Regions from separate parts of the Kitasatospora sp. NPDC023120 genome, predicted to be linked through region 2. Evidence: predicted binding sites of a transcription regulator. Region 2 holds the regulator's gene; the other holds the start of a gene.
The links. Region 2 encodes HspR, which represses chaperone genes until heat shock. Its sites were predicted from a motif close to TTGAGNNNNNNNNNCTCAA; they were not measured.
Positions count from the first base shown of each region.

Region 1 (10,721 bases), on a different contig from region 2:
TGGGTGGTCTTCAGCACCGTCTCCCGGATGAACAGCACGGTCACGAAGGCCAGCGCCGCGAACGGGGCCGCCCACAGGAAGACGGTGCCGACGCCGTGGCCGAAGGCGTCCGTCACCAGCGGGACGATCGGGGCCGGCAGCTTGTGCAGGTCCGGGATGCCGCCGCCGGCCGCCGCGTGCCCGGCCGGGACGTGCGCGGCGGCCAGGTTCTCCGCCAGGTAGTGGGAGACCTTGTTCGTCATCAGCGCGCCGAGCGCGGAGACGCCCATCGCGCCGCCCATGGTGCGGAAGAAGGTGACCACCGAGCTGGCCGCGCCGAGCTCGTGCCGGGGCACCGTGTTCTGCACCGCGAGCACCAGGTTCTGGCTGGTCAGGCCGAGGCCGATACCGGTGATCGCCATGTAGACCGAGAGCAGCACGTAGTCCGTGTCGGCCCGGGCGGTGCCCAGCAGGCCGAAGCCGACCGCGAGCAGCGCGGTGCCGGCGACCAGGTAGGCCTTCCACTTGCCGTACTTGGTGATCAGCCGGCCGGCCGCGGCGGAGGAGAGCGCCAGGCCGAGGATCATCGGCAGGGTCATCAGCCCGGCCGTGGTCGGGGACTTGGCCCGGGCCAGCTGGAAGTACTGGCTGAGGAAGGTGGTCGCGCCGTACATCCCGACGCCGACCAGCACGCTGGCGAGGGCGGAGAGGGTGACGGTGCGGTACTTGAAGAGGTCCGGCGGGATGATCGGCTCGGCGGCGCGGCGCTCGACCACGACGGCCAGCGCGCCCAGCAGCAGGCCGCCGCCGACCATGGCCGCGGTCTGCCAGGACAGCCAGGCGTAGTTCTTGCCGGCCAGCGTGATCCAGATCATCAGCAGGCTGACCGAGGCGGTGATGACCAGCGCGCCCAGGTAGTCGATCTTCGCCTTGCGCTTGACCACCGGCAGCTTGAGGGTGCGCTGCACCACCAGGATCGCGGCGAGCGCGAACGGGATGCCGACGTAGAAGCACCAGCGCCAGCCCAGCCAGGAGGTGTCCACGATGACGCCGCCGATCAGCGGGCCACCGATGGTGGCGAGCGCGAAGACCGCGCCGAAGTAGCCGCTGTACCGGCCGCGCTCGCGCGGCGGGACCATCGCGGCCAGGCAGATCTGGCCGAGCGCGACGACACCGCCGGCGCCGACGCCCTGCAGCGCGCGGCAGGCGATCAGCTCGCCGGTGTTCTGCGAGAGGCCGGCCAGCGCGGAGGTCGCGATGTAGATCAGCAGGGCGATCTGCAGCAGCAGCTTCTTGCTGGCGAGGTCGGAGAGCTTCCCCCAGATCGGGGTGGAGGCGGTGAGGGTGAGCAGGGCCGCGGTGATCACCCAGGTGTAGGCGGACTGGCCGCCGTGCAGGTCGGCCAGGATGTGCGGCAGGGCGTTGGAGACGACGGTCGAGGAGAGCACGGCCACGAAGAGGCCGAGCAGCAGGCCGGAGAGCGCCTCCATCACCTGCCGGTGGGTCATCTGACGGTTGTCGGCGGGGGCGGCGGTGCCGCTCCCGGCCTCGGTGGTCACGGTCATCTGGGTCCTTCGGGCGCAGGCGTGCGGGATACGCGCATCATGAAAGTTCGTTGCCTTAAGCAACCATAAGAGGAGATGGTTGAATTAGGCAACTTTCTTCAAGGCCGAGTAAAGAACTGCGCGAAGAGCCGAGCGGCCGGCCGAACAGAGGCCCCGGGCCCCCGGATCACGCGGTCGGCGGCTCCTCCAGGACGTCGTTGAAGCGCTGCAGCAGCTCCGCGAAGCGCACCGCGTCCTCCTGCGACCAGTCGCCCATCAACTCCCGCACCCGCCGCATCCGGGCGTCCCGGGCGGCCAGGTAGCGCCGCCGCCCGTCCTCGGTCAGCGACACCAGCGCCGCCCGGCGGTCCAGCGGGTCCGCCTCCCGGGCCACCAGCCCGAGCTCCTCCAGCGCCCGGATCTGACGGCTCACCGTCGCCTTGCCCACCGCGAAGTGCACGCCGACGTCGGTCACCCGGACCCGCCCGGCCTGCTCGATGTAGCCGAGCATGCTGTACGCCATGCCCTCCAGTCCGGGGTGCACCCGGCGTGAGAGTTCCGCCACTCTGGCCCGGCCCCGCCGGAACATCAGCGCGACCTCGCGCTCCACCGCCACCAGGGCTTCCTCGTGCTTCACCGCGTCAGTATCGCCCAGCGGCACGGGCCCGAGCCCGGCGCGCGGGGTACGACAGCCCAACTACTTCATGGTATGAAGTATCGGTTCTGGAAGATCCGTTTTTCCCCGATACGCAAGGAGATGTGGATGGCAGCCCCGGGGCAGGGTTTCGTCGCCGAACTGAAGAGCGCGGTCACCCCGCGCGCGGCACTGCTCGTGATCGGAGTGCTGCTGCTCCAGCTCGGCTTCATCACCTCCTACATCGGGGCGCTGCACAAGCCCGCCCCGCACAACCTCTCCATCGCGGTGGTCGCCCCGCCGCAGGTCGCCCCCAAGCTGATCGGGGCGCTGGAGGCGGTCCCGAACGACGCCGTCAAGGCCGTCACCGCGCCGGACGCCGAGACCGCGACCGCGCAGATCAAGGACCAGAAGATCTACGCCGCCTGGGTCGTGAACCCGACCGGCACCGAGGACACCCTGCTGGTGGGCGGCGCCCGCGGCCCGTCCGCCGCCAAGGCCGCCGAGACCATCACCACCGCGATCGACAAGTCCCAGGGCCGTACGGTCAAGGTCGAGGACGTCGTGCCGCTCGCCAAGGGCGACACCAACGGCCTCTCCTCCTTCTACCTGGTGATCGGCTGGTGCGTCGGCGGCTACCTGGTCGCCTCGATCCTCGGCATCAGCGCCGGCTCCAAGCCGGCCAACGCCCACCGCCTGCTGATCCGCCTCGGCGTCCTGGCGCTCTACTCGGTCGCGGCCGGCATCGGCGGCACCGTCATCGCCGGACCGGTGCTGGACGCGCTGCCCGGCTCGCTCCTCTCGCTGTCCGCGATCGGCGCCCTGGTGGTCTTCTCGGTCGGCGCGTTCACCATGGCGCTGCAGTGCCTGTTCGGGATCATCGGCATCGGCGTCGCGGTGCTGGTCTTCGTCGTCCTGGGCAACCCGAGCGCGGGCGGGGTCTACCCGGCGCCGATGATGCCGCCGTTCTGGCGCGCCATCGGCTCGGTGATCCCGAACGGCGCCGGCACCGCCGCGACCAAGTCGATCGCCTACTTCGACTCGACCAACCTGGGCATGCCGATCCTGGTCCTGGTGGTCTGGGCGCTGGTCGGCATCGGCGCCGCCTACCTGGCCGTCCTGCGCGGCCCCCGCACCGAGGAGCCCGCGCCCGCCGAGGCCTGATCCTCCACCGCCCCACCGCACCGCGCAGAGCCCCCGGCCCCACCGGCCGGGGGCTCTGCGCGCTCCGGACACACCCTGCGGAAGTCAGCCGCCCGCGAGCGGTCCGGGGTCGGCGATGATGGCGCGGACCACGCCCACCGCCGCGCCCAGCAGCGGGCCGCGGCGGCCCAGCCGGGAGACGGCCAGCCGGTCCTCGGACCACGGTCGGACGGTGACCCGGGCGGCCAGCTCGGCGCGCATCGCCGGGAGCAGCCAGGGCGCCAGCTTGGCGTAGCCGCCGCCCAGGACCACCTCGGCCGGGTCCAGCAGGTTGACCGCGCCGGCGGCCGCGATGCCGAGCGCCGACCCGGCCCCCGCCAGGGCCGCGCGGGTCGGCTGCTCGCCGGCCGCGGCGCGGTCGGCGAGCAGCGTCACCCAGTCGCCCTTCACCCCGGTCAGTCCGGCCGCCCGCAGCACCGCCGCCTCCCCCGCGTACGTCTCCAGGCAGCCGTGCGCCCCGCAGGCGCAGCGGGGCCCGCCGGGGTGGACCGGCACGTGGCCGAACTCGCCCGCGTAGCCGCGCGCGCCGCGCAGTAGCCGCCCGCCGACCACGATCGCGGCGCCGACCCCGGCCTCGGCGGAGACGTACAGGAAGTCCTCCGCCCCGTCGCCCAGCCAGCGCTCGGCGAGTCCGCCGAGGTTGGCCTCGTTGTCGGCCTCGACCGGCAGTTCGGCCAGGCCGTCCCCGGCCGGGCGCAGCGCCGCGCGCAGTTCGGCGGCCAGCGGGACGTCCTGCCAGCCCAGGTTGGCGGCGCGCTGCAGGACCGCTCCGGAGTCGCCGACCAGTCCGGGCACGGCCAGGGTGAGCGCGGCCGGGCGCAGGCCCGCCTCGGCGACGGCCGAGCGCAGCAGGCGGGCGAGGTCGGCCATGACGGCGGCGGGCTCCCGGCCGCGGTTGGAGATCACCTGGCGGCGTACGGCGCGGACCTCCCCGCGCAGGTCGACCACGCAGGCGCCCAGGTGCCGGACGCCGATCTCGGCGCCGAGGCCGCCGGGCCCGAGCGGGTTGAGTCCGAGCGCGGTGCCGGGGCGGCCGACCTTTCCGCTGGGTGCGGCGGGGCCCGCCTCGACCACCAGGCCGCCGGCGATCAGCTGTTCGGCGAGCGAGGAGACCGCGGCCCTGGTCAGTCCGGTCTCGGCGGCCACCTCGGCGCGCGAACGCGGGCCGCGCGCGATCACCCCGAGCACCAGGGCCAGGTTGGCTCGGCGCATGCCCTGCTGGCTGGCGGGCCCGGTCCGGACGCCGTCCGGCTCGCGCATCAGGCTCACCTCGCCCTCACGGCACATCCCGTGGCATCTCGGGTGCAGCGTAACCGGGTTCCGGGGGCACCGTCCTCACCAGGGCGGGCTCGGCCGCAGGGGGCTCGGCAAGCCGGGTGAAGACCCACCGCTGCATCGCCCAGAAGCGGAACAGCATGGCGACGAAGGTGCCGACGACCATGCCGCTGAGGAAGTCCGCGACCTCCTGGGCGAAGGGGCTGACGTACGGCTCGCGCAGGTCCAGGACGTACCGGGAGACTGCCAGCGGTACGTCGTTGACGCCGATCGCCATGGCGCTGACCAGGAAGAACAGCAGGGCCTCACGCTGTCGTCCGCCGGCCCGGAAGGCCCAGCGGCGGTTCAGCACGTACGAGACGACGGTGGCGATCACGGTCGCGACGGTCAGTGCCGCCACCGGTTTGTGCTGCAGCACGGTGAACTTGAGTTCGAGGTTGATCACCAGGGTGAGCGCGAAGCAGGTGCCCCCGACCAGCAGGAACTTCACCAGTCGGCGGTGCCTCACCAGGAAGGGGCGCAGCCGGTCCGGCACCCGGGCCAGGGCGCGCTGCGTGGGGGACGGCATCTCCGCAGTCTCGCACGCGGAGATGCCGTCGGCCCCTCGGACGGTCAGGCGGCGGTGACCAGCACCTTGGCCGGCTCCAGCGCCAGCTTCAGCACCTCTCGGACGTCGGACACCGGGTGGACGGTGAGCCGCTCCAGCACCTCGGCCGGGACGTCGTCCAGGTCGGCCTCGTTGCGCTTGGGGATGATCACCGTGGTGACCCCGGCCCGGTCGGCGGCGAGCAGCTTCTGCTTCACCCCGCCGATCGGCAGCACCCGCCCGGTCAGCGACACCTCGCCGGTCATCGCCACGTCGGTGCGGACCTTGCGGCCGGAGAGCAGCGAGGCGAGCGCCGTGGTCATGGTGATGCCGGCGCTCGGCCCGTCCTTGGGGACGGCCCCGGCCGGGACGTGCAGGTGCACGCCGCGGTCGCGCAGCGAGGTGACCGGCAGCTCCAGCTCGGCGCCGCGCGAGCGCAGGAAGGAGAGCGCGATGTGCGCGGACTCCTTCATGACGTCGCCCAGCTGCCCGGTGAGGGTCAGCCCGGTGCCGCCGGTCTCCGCGTCGGCCAGCGAGGCCTCGATGTAGAGGACGTCGCCGCCGGCGCCGGTCACCGCGAGGCCGGTGGCCACGCCGGGGACGGCGGTGCGGCGCTCGGCCGGCTCCTGGGCGGACTCCGGCACGTGGTGCGGCCGGCCGATCAGGGCGCGCAGGTCCTCCGCGCCGACCGCGGCGGGCAGCTCGCGCTCGCCCAGCTCGGCCTGTGCGGCGATCTTGCGCAGCACCCGGGCGATCGAGCGCTCCAGGTTCCGGACGCCCGCCTCGCGGGTGTACTCCCCGGCGAGCCGGCGCAGTGCCGGTTCGTCCACGCTGACCTGCTCGTCGCCGAGGCCGGCCTTCTCCAGCTGGCGCGGGAGCAGGTGGTCGCGGGCGATGACGACCTTCTCGTCCTCGGTGTAGCCGTCCAGCCGGACCAGCTCCATCCGGTCGAGCAGCGGCTCGGGGATGGCCTCCAGCACGTTGGCGGTGGCGAGGAAGACGACGTCGGAGAGGTCGAGCTCGACCTCCAGGTAGTGGTCCCGGAAGGTGTGGTTCTGCGCCGGGTCCAGCACCTCCAGCAGGGCGGCGGCCGGGTCCCCCCGGTAGTCGGAGCCGACCTTGTCGATCTCGTCGAGCAGGACGACCGGGTTCATCGAGCCGGCCTCCTTGATCGCGCGCACCAGGCGACCGGGCAGCGCGCCGACGTAGGTGCGCCGGTGGCCGCGGATCTCGGCCTCGTCCCGGACGCCGCCGAGCGCGACCCGGACGAACGTGCGGCCCATGGCGCGGGCCACCGACTCGCCGAGCGAGGTCTTGCCGACGCCGGGCGGGCCGACCAGCGCGAGCACCGCGCCGCCCGCCCGTCGCCCGCCGATCTGCCCGAGCCCCTGCTCCGAGCGGCGCTTGCGCACGGCCAGGTACTCGACGATGCGCTCCTTCACGTCGGCCAGGCCGGCGTGGTCGGCGTCGAGCACCGCGCGGGCGCCGGCGATGTCGTACGCGTCCTCGGTGCGCTCGTTCCAGGGCAGCTCCAGGACGGTGTCCAGCCAGGTGCGGATCCAGGAGCCCTCGGGCGACTGGTCGGACGAGCGCTCCAGCTTGTCGACCTCCTTGAGGGCGGCCTCCCGCACCTTCTCCGGCAGGTCGGCGGCCTCGACCCGGGCGCGGTAGTCGCCCTCCTCGTCGGCCGCGTCGCCGTTCAGCTCGGCCAGCTCCTTGCGGACGGCCTCCAGCTGGCGGCGGAGCAGGAACTCCTTCTGCTGCTTGGCCACGCCCTCCTCGACGTCCTTGCGGATGGTGTCGTTGACCTCCTCCTCGGCGAGGTGGTCGCGCAGCAGGGTCAGCGCGTACTCCAGTCGGGCGACCTGGTCGGCCTCCAGCAGCACCTTGAGCTTCTGCTCGGCGGTGGCGAAGGGCGCGTAGCCGATGTTGTCGGCGAGCTCGCCGACGCCCTCGATCTGCGCCACCCGGTCGACGATCTGCCAGGCGCCGCGCTTGCGCAGCCACTGGGTGGACAGCGCCTTGTACTCCTTGACCAGCTCGGCGGCCCGGCCGGCCACCGGGGTGCCCACCGAGGACTCCCGGAACGGCGTGGTCTCCACCCAGAGGGCGGCGCCGGGGCCGGTGGTGCCGACGCCGATCCGGACCCGGCGCACGGCGCGCACCAGCGCGGCGGGATCGCCGTCGGCCAGCCGGCCGACCTGTTCCACGGTGGCCAGCGTGCCGGCCGCCGCGTACGAGCCGTCCATCCGCGGAACCAGCAGGACCTGCGGCTTGCCGCCGGCGGCCGCGGCGCGGGCGGCCTCGACCGCGGCGCGTACCTCGGTGTCCTTCAGGTCCAGCGGGACGACCATGCCCGGCAGGACGACCTCGTCGTCGAGTGGCAGCACGGGCAGGGTGAGCGGTGTGGACGTCGATGCCATGATCTCTCCCCAGTCAGTGAAGTTGAGTCGACCTGACTAAGGCTTCAAGGGTGCCGGATGTTCCCGGGCCTCGGTTCGCCGTGAGCGAACGCGATCACGATCGCAAGGCCCGCGCGCCGACCGCGGGCGGGGCGTCAAGGAGCACCGCGGGAGCCCGGGCGCGCCTCGGGGAACCCTCAGCGCGCGGTCCGCACGTGCGCCCCGCCGGGCGCGGGCGCGACCCCGGCCGTCGCCGCGGCCGGGGTCGGCCGGGGCGGGCGCCGCTCGGCCCGGCGCAGCCAGCGCCACAGCGCGACCCCGGTGAGCACCGCCGCCGGGTGCCCCACCGCGGTGACCACGTCCTCGTCGGAGGCGATCTGCTCGGCGATCATCAGCCCGGCGCCGCCGAGCGCGAGCAGCCGCCCGCGCCAGGAGAGCAGCCCCGCCACCGCGCCCAGACAGGCGAGGACGCCGTAGCTGACCCCGATGTCCAGGTGGTCCATCATCTCGGGCGCCATCCGCCCGGTCTCCACCGCCGCGATCACCACGCCCTGGGAGAGCAGGGTGGCCGCGACGTGGCCGATCGCGAAGACCGCCGCCGCGCGGGCCGGCCCGACCCTGCGCTCCAGCGGTGCGAGTGTGAAGGCGAATCCCCACAGGTAGGGCATCCACACTTCACCGGCCACCCAGAAACCACTCAGGAGAAGCGCCCGCAAAGGGTGCTGCAGCAGGTTGTGACCGTCCGAACTGGAGGCTTCCTGCAGCCGCTGCACGAGTTCCGGATCGGCGAGCTCGGCGAAGGTCGTGGTGGCACCGACGACGGCGAGGTACCCCAGGGTGAACGGGTTGCGCCGGGGCGTCGGCACGCGGTCCAGCAGCCATCGGGCGACGCCGCTGCGCAGCCCGTACCGGAGCATCCCGTACGGCGCTCCGGCGGGCACGCGCCCGTCGGCAGCCCGCCGCAGCCCTGTCATGCCGCCTCCGCTCCACGCCCGCGGCCACCGACCCCCGCCCGGTGATCGACGTACCGGCGCGGACCACGGATTCCGCCCGGTCGAGTGTTGTCGTGCCCACGGTACGTCGAGGTTCTGGGAGGCAGCTGGGAAAAGCCGGTGAAGACCGTCGACGTAGCGGACGGCCCGATTCCCCGTATTGGTCCAGACCTTCTTCCTATTAACGCGTCAGCAGAGCCCCTGACCGGCGACTTGGCGCCAACTCGACCGCATACGTACCGTTACGCAGTGAAAATTCGCCGGGTAAGGTATCGGCCCGTGCCCACTCGTGCAGTGGGTCCACGGGCGGCCCGAACAGCCGCTCCACGGGCCGGAAACGTCCGGTCCACCTGCCGGAAAGCATCCGCTGTCCGTACGCTGCGAAGTGCGCGGGAGAAGTGGGCGGCCGACCAATCCGTCCTCGCCTCCCGATCGCGCGACGGGACGGCGGACCCGGCACAGTCCACGACGGAACAAGACTACGAGCGGAGCCCCGCCATCCCCACAGGTGGCCGGCCCGCAGCCCTGGGGGCGGTGGCGTGACCGTGACAGAAATTCAGCAGGACAACCACAACGCCGGCGGCGCGGTGAGCAGCCAGCGCAGAGTGCTGGTGGTGGAGGACGAGCCCACGATCGCCGAGTCGATCGCGGCCCGACTGGGCGCGGAGGGCTTCAAGGTCGCCGTGGCCCACGACGGCCCCGGCGCGGTCGACGGCTTCCACACCTGGCAGCCGGACCTCGTCGTCCTCGACATCATGCTGCCCGGCTTCGACGGCCTGGAGGTGTGCCGCCGGATCCAGGCCCAGCGCCCGGTGCCGGTCCTGATGCTGACCGCCCGCGACGACGAGACCGACCTGCTGGTCGGCCTCGGCGTCGGCGCGGACGACTACATGACCAAGCCGTTCTCGATGCGCGAACTGGCCGCCCGGGTCAACGTGCTGCTGCGCCGCGTCGAGCGCGCCCAGCAGGCGGCCCGCACGCCCGCGCTCGGCTCGCTGCGCTTCGGCGAGCTGGAGATCGACCACGTGCAGCGCCGGGTCCGGCTGGCCTCGGGCGACGTCCACCTGACGCCGACCGAGTTCGACCTGCTCGCCTGCCTGGCCGCCCAGCCGCGCGCGGTGCTCACCCGCGAGCAGCTGCTGGCCGAGGTCTGGGACTGGACCGACGCCTCCGGCACCCGCACGGTGGACAGCCACGTCAAGGCGCTGCGCCGGAAGATCGGCGCCAGCTGGATCCGTACCGTCCACGGCGTCGGGTACGCGCTGGAGGCCCCGCTCTCCTAGGACTCGTCACCCGACGAGTCCTGCGGCGAGCCTCGGGCGACGGGCCACCGGGGGGCCCGTGTCCGGACGACGCCGTGCCACCACGCGGGGGAACACGCGGGGACCACAGGGACCAATGACCTTTCCACAGCAACGCAACGGGGCGTCCGGCGGCACGCGGCCGCAGACGCTGGCCGCCCGCGCCGCCCACCGGGTCTGGGCCGACATCAGGCCGCTCGACCCGGTCCGCTCGATCAAGGGCAAACTCGCCCTGCTCGTGATCGTCTCCGTGTTCCTGGCCACCGGGATGGTGGTCGTGGCGATCCGGTCCGAGACCCAGATCCGGATCATCATGGTCTTCTCCATGATCGCCTCGCTGCTGTTCATGCAGTTCCTCGCGCACGGGCTGACCGCCCCCCTGCGCGAGATGACGGCCGCCGCCCGCGCGATGGCCTCCGGCGACTACAGCCGCCGGGTCGAGGTGAGCTCGCGCGACGAGATCGGCGAGCTGGCGGCCGCCTTCAACGCGATGGCCGCCGACCTGGAGGCCGCCGACCAGCACCGCCGCGAGCTGGTCGCCAACGTCTCCCACGAGCTGCGCACGCCGATCGCCGCGCTGCGCGCCGTCCTGGAGAACGTGGTCGACGGCGTCGTGCAGCCCAATCCGGCGACCCTCGGGGCGGCACTGGAGCAGACCGAGCGGCTCGGCCGCCTGGTCACCCACCTGCTCGACCTCTCCAAGATCGACGACGGCATCGTCGACCTGGACGCCCGCCCCTTCGAGGTGCGCGAGTTCCTGGACGGCGTGCTGCGCGGGGTCACCGTGGACGGCGCGACGGCCGGC
Region 1 is NZ_JBVHHY010000008.1:1,172-11,892, reverse strand. Features, by position in the region: gene ACZ3TI_RS13495 (MDR family MFS transporter) at 1-1,487, opposite strand, end outside; gene ACZ3TI_RS13490 (MarR family winged helix-turn-helix transcriptional regulator) at 1,711-2,160, opposite strand; gene ACZ3TI_RS13485 (ABC transporter permease) at 2,287-3,321, shown strand; gene ACZ3TI_RS13480 (ROK family transcriptional regulator) at 3,406-4,620, opposite strand; gene ACZ3TI_RS13475 (GtrA family protein) at 4,637-5,203, opposite strand; gene lon (endopeptidase La) at 5,248-7,644, opposite strand; gene ACZ3TI_RS13465 (rhomboid-like protein) at 7,821-8,597, opposite strand; gene ACZ3TI_RS13460 (response regulator transcription factor) at 9,161-9,898, shown strand; gene ACZ3TI_RS13455 (sensor histidine kinase) at 10,014-10,721, shown strand, end outside.
Region 1: lon (endopeptidase La) is a predicted target of HspR. The motif match lies at 7,667-7,685, and genes of this name have one in related genera.

Region 2 (10,721 bases):
GTACTGGTCGTCCAGGTCGTCCGCGCGCTTGCCGGCCTCGGTGAGCACCGCCAGGGTGTCCCGGGCGAGCTGCGGCGCGGCGACCGTCGAGCCCATCGCGCTGGGCAGCGCGGCCGCCTGGCGGCGCGCCTCGGCGTCGACCCGGGCGACGTCCGCCCCGACCGCCTCCAGCAGGGGCCGGGCGATGCCCTCGGGCTGCTCCAGCAGGGCGATCAGGATGTGCACCGGCTTGACGTCCGGGTTTCCGGCCGCGCCCGCCTGCCGGATCGCGGCGGACAGGGCGTCCTGCGTCTTGGTGGTGAACTTGCTGGCGTCCACTGCTGGGGGATCCTCCTCGTCGTCCTTCTGCTGCTACCTACAGCATGCACTAAGTTGAGTCTACTGCGCTCAACCTTTTTCGGGGTCCGAGTCTTCCGCTCCTCTTCCCGCTCGATCCCGCGTGGTCGACCCCTCGCGCTCAACCCCCGTCGAGCGCCTGGGGAAGCTCCGCCGGGTCAGCACCAGCAGCTCCCGCGCCGGGCCGCCCGGCCGCTGCCCGGCCGGCCACACCGCGCGCAGCGGGCGCCGCAGGTCCAGCCCCTCCGCCAGCGGCACCTCGACCAGCCGCCGGGTCGCCAGTTCCTCCACCACCGCCAGCTCGCTCAGGCAGACCGGTCCCGCTCCGGTCATCGCCGCCGCCTTCAGCGCGGTGGACGAGGCCAGCTCCATCCGGGGCTGCGCCGCGCCCCCGTACGGCCGCAGCGCCGTCTCCAGCACCTCCCGGGTGCCCGAGCCGGGCTCGCGCAGCACCAGTGGGGTGGCCGCCAGCTCCGGCCCGGTCAGCGGGGTGCGGCGGCGCGCCCACGGGTGGCCGGGCGCCACCACGACGACCAGCCGGTCCGCCGCGACCACCGCGCCGGCCAGCCCGGGCGGGGTGGCCGGGCCCTCGACGAAGCCGAGGTCGGCGTCCCCGGCCAGGACGTGACCGGCGACCTCCGCCGAGTTCGCCGTCCGCAGCGTCACCGCGGTGCCCGGACTCGCCTCGGCGAGTCCCAGCAGCCAGCCCGGCATCAGGTACTCGGCGACGGTCAGGCTGGCCACCACCCGCAGCTTGGCGTCCCGGCGCTCGCGCAGCGCGTCGATCCCGGCGTCCAGCGCCTGCGCCGCCTCCACCACCTGCCGGGCCCACTCCACCACCAGCCGACCCGCCTCGGTGGGCTTGCTGCCCCGGGGCGAACGGTCCAGCAGCGGGACGCCGACCTGCCGTTCCATGCCCTTGATCCGGGCGCTGGCGGTCGGCTGGCTGACGCCCAGCTCGGCCGCCGCCCGGCCGACGCTGCCCAGCCGGGCCACCGCGAGCAGCAGTTCCAGGGCGCCGAGTTCGGGGACGCGCGGAGAGAGAGCCATAGGTCCAGGCTATGCCCCCATAGGATCGTCGGCGCTACCGGCGCACGACCTTCGGACCGATGGTGGGGAGCATGTCCACCTTGGCCGAACTCCGCCCCCTCGCCCGCCCTGCCGTCCGCTCCCGGTTCGACCTCTCCCAGCTCGGCCCCAATTGGTACGCCGTCGTGATGGGCACCGCGATCCTCGGCAGCGGCGCCGCCGCCCTGCCGGTACGGCTGCCGGGGCTGATCGGCTTCGGCGAGGTGATGTGGGCGCTCGGCCTGGCCGCCCTGCTGGTCCTGGGCTCGGCCCGGCTGGTCCACCTCACCCGGCACCGCGAGACCGCCCGCGCCCACCTGCTGGACCAGCCCGCCACCGCCGTCTTCTACGGCTGCCCGCCGATGGCCCTGCTCGCGGTCGGGCTCGGGACGGTGCTGGTCGGCTCCCGGGTCATCGGCACCGGCCCGGCGGTCGCCGTGGACGCCGTGCTGTGGGGCGTCGGCACTCTGTACGCGCTGGCCGTCGCGGGCGGCATCCCGTACCTGATGATCACCCGGCACCCGGTCTCCGCCCTGGAGGCCAACCCGACCTGGCTGCTGCCGGTGGTCGCCCCGCTGGTCGCCTCCGCCTGCGGCCCGGCCCTGATCCCGCACCTGCCGGCCGGGACACCGCAACAGGCCATGCTGTACGCCTGCTGCGCGCTGTTCGGGATCGGGCTGCTCGCCACCCTGGTACTGCTGCCGGTGGTGTTCACCGGGCTGTTCCACAGCAAGCTGCCCACCCTGGTGCTCACCCCCTCGCTGTTCCTGGTGCTCGGCCCGCTCGGCCAGTCCGTCACCGCCGTCCACCAGATCGCCGACGCCGCCCGGCCGGTGCTGCCCGCGCTGGCGCCCGCCATGCGCGACCTCGCCGAGCTGTACGGCGTCGCGGTGATCGGGGTCGCCGTGCTCTGGCTCGCCGTAGCGCTCGCCGCCAACCTGCGCGCCCGCCGGGCCGGGATGCCCTTCGCGATGACCTGGTGGGCCTACACCTTCCCGATCGGCACCTGCGTCACCGGAGCCTCCGCGCTCGCCCGGCACACCGGCTTCGGCGGCTTCACCGCGCTGGCCGCCGGGCTGTACCTGCTGCTGGCGCTCGCCTGGGTGCTCGCGGCGGGCGGTACGGCGGCCGGGCTGGCACGCGGGCGGCTGCTGGCGCGCTGAGGATCCGCCGTCCGGGAGCCGTGCTCCTGAGGATCTTCCTCCGGCCGAGGCCCTCCTCCGGCGCGGTCGATTGACACCGCGCGTAGACATGCAGCTCAGGAGCATGAGGACGGTGCAGGAACGCGCACCCGCAGGGCTGCCCGTGCACCCCGACCGGCGGTACCGCCGGGCGCCGCCCGTCCTCCCGCTGGCCTCGGGCTTTACCGGAATCCCCGCCGCCGCCTGAGCCAACCGCGCCCGTTCCCCGGTGCAGGTAGCTGCAATTGCGTGAACATGCACTCGGGCGGCACTTGTTCACCGGCCGTCACACTGTGAGGGTGGAGTCACGCCAAGTCGCCCGGGCAATCGCAGCCCGCTGGTGGCGACTCGCTCTTCGATACTGACCGCAGGCGCGCCATTCCTGCGCCCGTGGAACGGGGGGGAAGAGCACCGGCCGGGGACCATGTGTGGTGATGGCCTCCGGAACCGGAGCCGGCGAGGCGTTGCTGCTCCGCCTCGACGGAATCGCCGTGGCATTGGCGTGCCGACGGCGGGCCCCGGACCTCCCGGTGTGCGACGGCACCCGGGCCCGGGCGCCCGCCGTCCCACCCGGTACCGTGACCGCCGACCGCATGATCACGCCGTACCGGCACTCGGTACCGTGAGCCCGCCCGGCAATCGGTACCCGCGGCTCGCGCGGCGGGGGAGCGCGGGCAGCACCAGGGGAGAGGCATCCGGCAGGGAGAGTGCGACGTGACGGCGAAACCGGCGGTCGCGCCGCACCAGACGGCGCCCGTGGGCGAACAACCCGACGAGGCCGCCCGGCAGTTGTACCTGGCGATCATCGACGAGGGCGGCCGCATCCCCTGCGCAGCCGTCGCCGACGCCGACCGGGACGCCCTCCAGCGGCTCATCGACATCGGGCTGTTGATGGTCAACCCCGTGGACCGCTGCTACACCGCCGTCAGCCCGCGCTCGGTCAGCGACCGCCTCGGCGCCGAACTCCGCAGCGAGGCAACCCGGTTGCTGGTCCGTGCGGAGAGCCTCCCCGGCGCCCTGGACAGCCTCACCCGCGCCTACGACACCATGCCCCGCCCCTCCGGCCGGGCCGGCGGCGCCGTCTACGTCGAGGGGCACGTCCACATCCGCCAGCGGATCTCCCAGCTGGTCTCCGACTGCCGCTCCGAGGTCCTCACCGCCCAGCCCGGCCACCGCCCCGCCGACACCCTGCAGGTCGCCCTCCGCCAGGACGTCCAACTCCTCCAGCGCGGCTGCTCCCTGCGCACCATCTACCAGCCCGTCGCCCTCGCCGACCCGCCCGCCCTCGCCTACGCCGAGGAGGTCACCCGGCACGGCTCGCTCATCCGCGTCCTCGACGAACCCTTCCAGCGGATCATCGTCTTCGACCGGACCGTCGCCGTGATCTCCGCCAACGAGGACAACAGCACCGCCGCCTTCATCAGCGACCCCGCCACCATCACCTTCCTGGTCGGCACCTTCGAACGCGACTGGGCCCGCGCCGACACCACCGAGGCCGCCGCCACCCTCGGCCAGGGCCCCACCCGCACCATCCCCGACCGGGTCGCCCGCCTGCTCGCCCGCGGCCTCACCCAACGCGCCGTCGCCACCCGCCTGGGCCTCAGCGAACGCACCGTCGCCGCCCACATCTCCCGCCTGCGCGACCGCTACGGCGCCCAGACCCTCTTCCAGCTCGGCTGGCTGATGCGAGGCTCCCGCGATGACCGATGAACCCCTGCTGTCCGCCGCCCTCCCGGACCGGGCTCGGTGGGCACGATCTACCAGCCGCAGGCCCGGCTGGACCGGGACCAGGTCGAGTTCGCGGCGGAGGCCGCGAAGGTGGGCTCGCGGATCCGCATCCTCGACGTCCCCTTCAGCCGGACGCTTCGATCGCGTTGTCGCCGTGATCTCGGCGGCCCCCGACAACACCGCCGTCGCCGTGGTGGACGACACCGCACCGGTGGCGTACCTGGTCGGGGCCTTCGAACAGCAGTGGGCGCAGGCCCAGGTCGTGGACTGGGAGGCGTTGGCATCCGGTTCGATCGAGCCGACTGTCCACGAGCAGGTGGGCCGCCTCCTCGCCCGTGGGCTCACGCAGCGGGCGATCGCGAGCCGGATGGGGCTGGCGAGCGGACGGTCGCCGGTCACATCGCCCGGCTGCGTGAGCAGTACGACGCGGAGACGCTGTTCCAGCTGGGTTGGCAGATGCGGGGAGCCCGGACGGGGGAGTCCGGTGGGTGAGCGCTGCTCAGCCGGTGGCGGCACCGGTCGGCCAGTAGCCGGGGACCGGGGGCTGCTGCCGGGGGACGTTGAACTGCTCGCCGGGGGCGGTCCAGAAGCCCTCGCGCAGGGAGAGCGCCATGCCGGCCCAGTCGAGAGCGGTCTCCACCGTGTGGTTGAGGGCCTCCTGCGACCAGGTGTCGTCGAAGACCAGCGGCAGGACGGGGGCGACCTGCTCGATGGTGGCGATCAGCGGGTTGTGGGTGATGGCCTCGTCGACGAGGAGGACGATCGGCTTCCGCAGCGCCGACGCCCACCCGAGCTCCAGGCTCACGCCGGCCGAGAGCGGCGCTCCCACGTAGGCGAACACGAGGTCCGCGGACTGCAGGGCGCGGAAGTCGGACGGAACGCGGGGCTCCGGTGCGCGGCCGGAGATGGTCCAGGCGTCACTGTGGTGCGCGCTGTACACGGCGGCACCGCTGCGGAGCAGGGTGGTGCGGAGCGTCGTCAGCCGCGTCCGGCTGGCGAGCGTCACCACGCTGTCGGCCGGGCCGGTCAGCCGCATCAGCGGCGCGGCCAGGAACACACGTGCACGCCGACCCTCAGGGGCCTGGCTGTCGTGGTGACGCAGGTAGGGCTCGGTCATGTCGACTCCGGGGAAAGGCCGACCGGTTTAGAAAGTGGCGCCGGCAGGCGTTGAGAGTGGTTGCTGCTTCAAGTTGTCCGGTGCCCTGCTGTGGTGAAATTGACAGTACAGCAACAGAATTGGTGACTGGTGCTGGACTATCGGGGGCGAACTGATCGTCCATCGATGGCCCCTGCCGCGTCCAGGGTTTCCCGGTGTCATGTGGATGCCTGGCAGTGAGATGACGCATCCATCGGGGTGCGGGTGTTGGCAGGGCTCCATGCTCTACGGCAACATGTGCTCGATAAGTTTGTCTTGACCCTGCGTTCGAAGCAGATGACAGAAGGGGCGGGTATGTCTAACTTGTGCCGTTTTGTCCGTAAGGCGGTTCTGCCTCTGGTTGTCGGTGCGGCTGCTTTGCTGGGCGGGTGCCTTGTGACCGACCACGTGTACACCACGGCTGATTCGTCGGCCGCTGCCGCTGTCTCTCTCCAGGACGACATCAGCTGGGGCTAGCCGCCGCGCCAGGCGGCTTTGATCCGGTCCGCCCTTTGAATGGGCCCGGCCGCGATCAATGGATTTGCACGCGTATGACTTTCGTGAATTGCGGACGAGCGCCGGTCTGACGCGCTGTTGGCGCGGGCGCGGCTCTACCGCTGCGCCCCGCCTGCGGCTTCGGCGCGCGCGAGCGCATACCCGAGTTGGAACAGCGAGTCCACATTGTGCTCTTCGCGCATCTCGGCGATGTGGCGCGCAAGGGTGCGTTCGCTGATCCCCAGGCGTCGTGCGATGACTCTGTGGTTGGTTCCTGCCAGCAACAGGTCGATGATTGTCTGGCGAAGTCGCGAGACCACTTGCTGGGGGACGGTGCGATCTCCGTCGAAGTCGAGGGCGCGACTCCAGCTCGGTTCGAAGACCTGTTCGGCAAGAAAGCTTGCCACTGCGGGTTCGTGAATGAAGGCCGCCATGTTCAAGTCGTGCGTGACGGGGATGACGGCAATTTTCCGGTCTATGACGATGAGTCGGGTGTAGGGCTCGTCGAGAGTTCTGTACTGCCCGCCCGCCTTGGCCAGTCGTGCTACGTAGTCTCGAGTGGGCTGGTGGTAGCGAGTGCTGGCGTGGTAGATCGTCCGTATCTCCGTGCCGTTGCTCAGCATGGCGAGGTCCCGGTCGATGACTGATGCCAGGAGCTCAGGAGGCCTCGGGCCGCCGGGCTGAAGCGCCAGGGCTTCTTCTGCGCCCGCATCGGCGTACTGCTGCATCTTCTGATTTATCAGCACCTTCCCATGCACATACTCAATGGAGCCGCCGCCCTGTTCGGGCGTGTGAAACTCCTGGGCGAGTTCACTCAATTCAGCGGGTAGGGAGACGGATCGCGAAAGAAGGTCGAGTGCCTGCCGCTGCCATGCGCTGCTGAGGCTCTCCGAGAGCCGGGTCGGGTCGATGGCGACCAGGACGCCCGGCGTATCGGCGTCCGGGACCAGAAGCCCTATTCTGATCAGCTCTTCCAGCGGATCGGACTCGTCCGATCCGGCGGCGTCCTGCGGTGTACAGCCACCGGCCCTGATGATTCGCAAGAAGAGCGCACGAGCTTCTGCCGAGAGTATGGGTGCCCCATTCGTGATGGGGCCGAGTTGAGCTCGTCCACTCATGTCGGCTCCTTGTCGTCCACCCGAACCAGCCGGGACCTGTTCCCCAGATCCTAGGACGCGAGTCCATTACTGACGATGCGATCGCCGGCCTCCCCCCGCGCCAGGTCGACACTCTCTCACCAACACCGAGCCGCCGGCACCCCCCGGACAGGAGGGGGCCGGCGGCGGGCCGGGTGGGTGGGTCAGCGCTTGGGGCGCCAGACGACGAGGGCGCTGGACTGGGGTGTGGGGGGCTGGTAGGGGACGAGGTCGCGGCGGTAGGAGGCGTGGACGGCGGCCTCGCGCTGCTGGAGGGCGGTGGCGGCGCCTTCCAGGGAGTCGACCAGTTCGGCGATCCGGGACTGGAGGGCGGTGACCTGGTTCTCCAGCTCGATGATCCGCTTGATGCCCGCCAGGTTGATGCCCTCGTCCTGGGAGAGCCGCTGGACGTCGCGCAGCTGCTGGATGTCGCGGGCGGAGTAGCGGCGGCCGCGGCCGGCGGTGCGGTCGGGGCAGACCAGGCCGAGACGGTCGTACTGGCGGAGGGTCTGCGGGTGCAGGCCGGAGAGTTCGGCGGCCACGGAGATGACGTACACCGGAGTGTCCTCGGTGAGGACGTACGCCGGCGGGGCCGTGGGGGCCCGGCGGGTGCGGCGGGTGCCGTCGCCGGGCAGGCCCTCGCCGATGCCGGGGCCGATCGGGCTGTCGGGATCGACCGGGTTCATCGGGTTCATCGGGGACATCTGGTCGTCACGCTCCCTTCGCCGCCCGGAAGAGGGCTGCTCGCGGATCGTCGGAGACGGTGGCCTCGCGGTACTGCTCGAGGGCGTTCAGCGCGTCGCCGGTGACGTGCTGGGGGACGACGACCTCGACGGTGACGAGGAGGTCGCCGCGGGTGCCGTCCTTGCGGGTGGCGCCCTTGCCGCGGGCACGCATGGTGAGACCGTTGGCGCTGCCCGGGGGCAGCTTGAGCTTGACGGCGGGGCCGCCGAGGGTGGGTACCTCGATGGTGGCGCCGAGCGCCGCCTCGGGGAAGGTGACCGGGACGGTGACGGTGAGGTTGTCGCCCTTGCGGCCGAACACCGGGTGCGGGTCGACGTGCACCGTGACGTAGAGGTCGCCGGGCTGGCCGCCGCGTTCGCCCTGGGCGCCCTTGCCCTTGAGCCGGATGCGCTGGTCGGCCTGGACGCCGGCCGGGATGCGGACCTGCATGGTGCGGGCCGAGCTGGCGCGGCCGCTGCCGTGGCAGTCGGTGCACGGGTCGTCGACGATCATGCCCCGGCCGCGGCAGTCCTTGCACGGCTCGGAGAGCGCGAAGGCGCCCTGGCCGCGGCTGACGGTGCCCGCGCCGACGCAGGTGGGACAGACCCGGGGGGTGGTGCCGGACTTGGCGCCGGTGCCGTTGCAGCTGCGGCAGGGGGCCTGGCTGGTCATCCGCAGCGGGACGGTCGCACCGTCGACGGCCTCCTCGAAGGAGAGCGTCACCTCGGTCTCGACGTCGGCGCCGCGCCGGGGCTGGGCCTGCCGGGTGCCGCCGCGGTTGAAGAGGCCGCCGAAGACGTCGCCGAGCCCTCCGCTGCCGCCACCGCCCTGGTTGCCGCTGAAGAGGTCACCGAAGTCGAAGCTGTAGCTGCCGGTGCCGCCGGGACCGCCACCGGCCCGGAAGCCGCCGTTGGCGAAGAGGCTGCGGGCCTCGTCGTACTCCTTGCGGCGCTTCTCGTCGGAGAGGACGTCGTACGCCTCGGAGATGTCCTTGAACCGCTCCTCGGCCTTGGCGTCACCCTTGTTGGCGTCGGGGTGGAACTCGCGCGCGAGCTTGCGGTACGTCTTCTTGATCTCGGTGGCGGTGGCGTCCTTGGGCACGCCGAGGACCTTGTAGTAGTCCTTCTCCACGTAGTCCTTGCCACTCACGGCTCGCGCCACCTCCCGATGTCCATCGTCACTGTGCTGTCAACAGCAGCCGAAAGAAGAGCCGTTGACAGCGCGCTGCGGAGCCGGCCGCCGTACTGGCCGGCGTACGACTCCGCAGCGCACTGGGTGTCAGCTGTCACAGGTTGTCAGCTGTCCGAGCCACCGTCGGACTTGTCCGCGTCGCCGGACTCGGCGTCGGCGTCCGGGGCGGCGACCGTCTGGGTGCCCGGCTGGGGCTCCGCGACGGCGACCATCGCCGGGCGGATGATCCGCTCGCCGATGCGGTAGCCGGGCTGCAGGATCTGCACGCAGGTGTCCTCGGTGACGTCCGAGGAGTAGCTGTGCATCAGCGCCTCGTGCATGGTCGGGTCGAAGGGCTCGCCCTCCTTGCCGAACTGCTGCAGGCCCAGCTTGGCGACGACCGTCTCCAGCGACTCGGCGACGGACTTGAAGCCGCCCGTGACCTCGCCGTGCTCGCGGGCGCGGCCGATGTCGTCCAGGACGGGGATCAGGGACTCCAGGATGTTGGAGACCGCGATCTCGCGGACGGTCAGCCGGTCGCGCTCGACCCGCTTGCGGTAGTTCTGGTACTCGGCCTGCAGGCGCTGCAGGTCCGCGGTGCGCTCGGCCAGCTCGCGCTTGGCGCCGGCGAGCTCCTCCGAGGAGCCCTCGGCGGCACCGGCCGCCGCGGCCTCCTCGGCGGCCTTGATCACGGCCTCCTCGGCGGCGGAGTCGTCGCCGGGCTTGCCGCCCTGCGGCTTGTCCGTCATGCCGACGCACCACCCTTGGGCTTCTCGTCGTCCACGATCTCGGCGTCGACGACGTCGTCGTCCTTGGCCTGGGTGGACTCGCCGGCCGCGGCGGCACCGGCACCGGCGGCGTCGGCGTTGGCGTACAGCGCCTGGCCGAGCTTCTGGGCGGTGGTGGAGACCTTCTCCGAGGCCTCGCGGATCTTCGCGATGTCCTCGCCCTTCAGGGCCTCCTTGAGCTCGCCGATGGCGGTCTCGACCTCGGTCTTGACGTCGGCCGGGAGCTTGTCCGCGTTGTCGGCGATGAACTTCTCGGTCGAGTAGACGAGCTGCTCGGCGGAGTTGCGGGTCTCGACGGCCTCGCGGCGCTTGTGGTCGTCCTCGGCGTACTGCTCGGCCTCGCGGCGCATGCGGTCGACCTCGTCCTTCGGCAGCGAGGAGCCGCCGGTGACGGTCATCTTCTGCTCCTTGCCGGTGCCGAGGTCCTTCGCGCCGACGTGCATGATGCCGTTGGCGTCGATGTCGAAGGTGACCTCGATCTGGGGCAGGCCGCGCGGCGCCGGCGGGAGGCCGGTCAGCTCGAACATGCCGAGCTTCTTGTTGTACGCGGCGATCTCGCGCTCACCCTGGTAGACCTGGATCTGCACGGACGGCTGGTTGTCCTCGGCCGTGGTGAAGATCTCGGAGCGCTTGGTCGGGATCGTGGTGTTGCGCTCGATCAGCTTGGTCATGATGCCGCCCTTGGTCTCGATGCCGAGGGACAGCGGGGTGACGTCCAGCAGCAGGACGTCCTTGACCTCACCCTTGAGGACACCGGCCTGGAGCGCGGCGCCGATGGCGACGACCTCGTCCGGGTTGACGCCCTTGTTGGCGTCCTGGCCGCCGGTCAGCTCCTTGACGAGCTCGGCGACGGCCGGCATGCGGGTGGAGCCACCGACCAGGACGACGTGGTCGATCTCGGAGAGCGAGATGCCGGCGTCCTTGATCACGTTGTGGAACGGGACCTTGCAGCGCTCGAGCA
Region 2 is NZ_JBVHHY010000006.1:173,039-183,759, reverse strand. Features, by position in the region: gene clpB (ATP-dependent chaperone ClpB) at 1-318, opposite strand, end outside; gene ACZ3TI_RS11305 (LysR family transcriptional regulator) at 388-1,386, opposite strand; gene ACZ3TI_RS11300 (TDT family transporter) at 1,458-2,567, shown strand; gene ACZ3TI_RS11295 (hypothetical protein) at 3,020-3,211, shown strand; gene ACZ3TI_RS11290 (LuxR C-terminal-related transcriptional regulator) at 3,300-4,295, shown strand; gene ACZ3TI_RS11285 (TIR domain-containing protein) at 4,813-5,430, opposite strand; gene ACZ3TI_RS11280 (helix-turn-helix domain-containing protein) at 6,060-7,061, opposite strand; gene ACZ3TI_RS11275 (heat shock protein transcriptional repressor HspR) at 7,244-7,783, opposite strand; gene dnaJ (molecular chaperone DnaJ) at 7,791-8,951, opposite strand; gene grpE (nucleotide exchange factor GrpE) at 9,098-9,721, opposite strand; gene dnaK (molecular chaperone DnaK) at 9,718-10,721, opposite strand, start outside.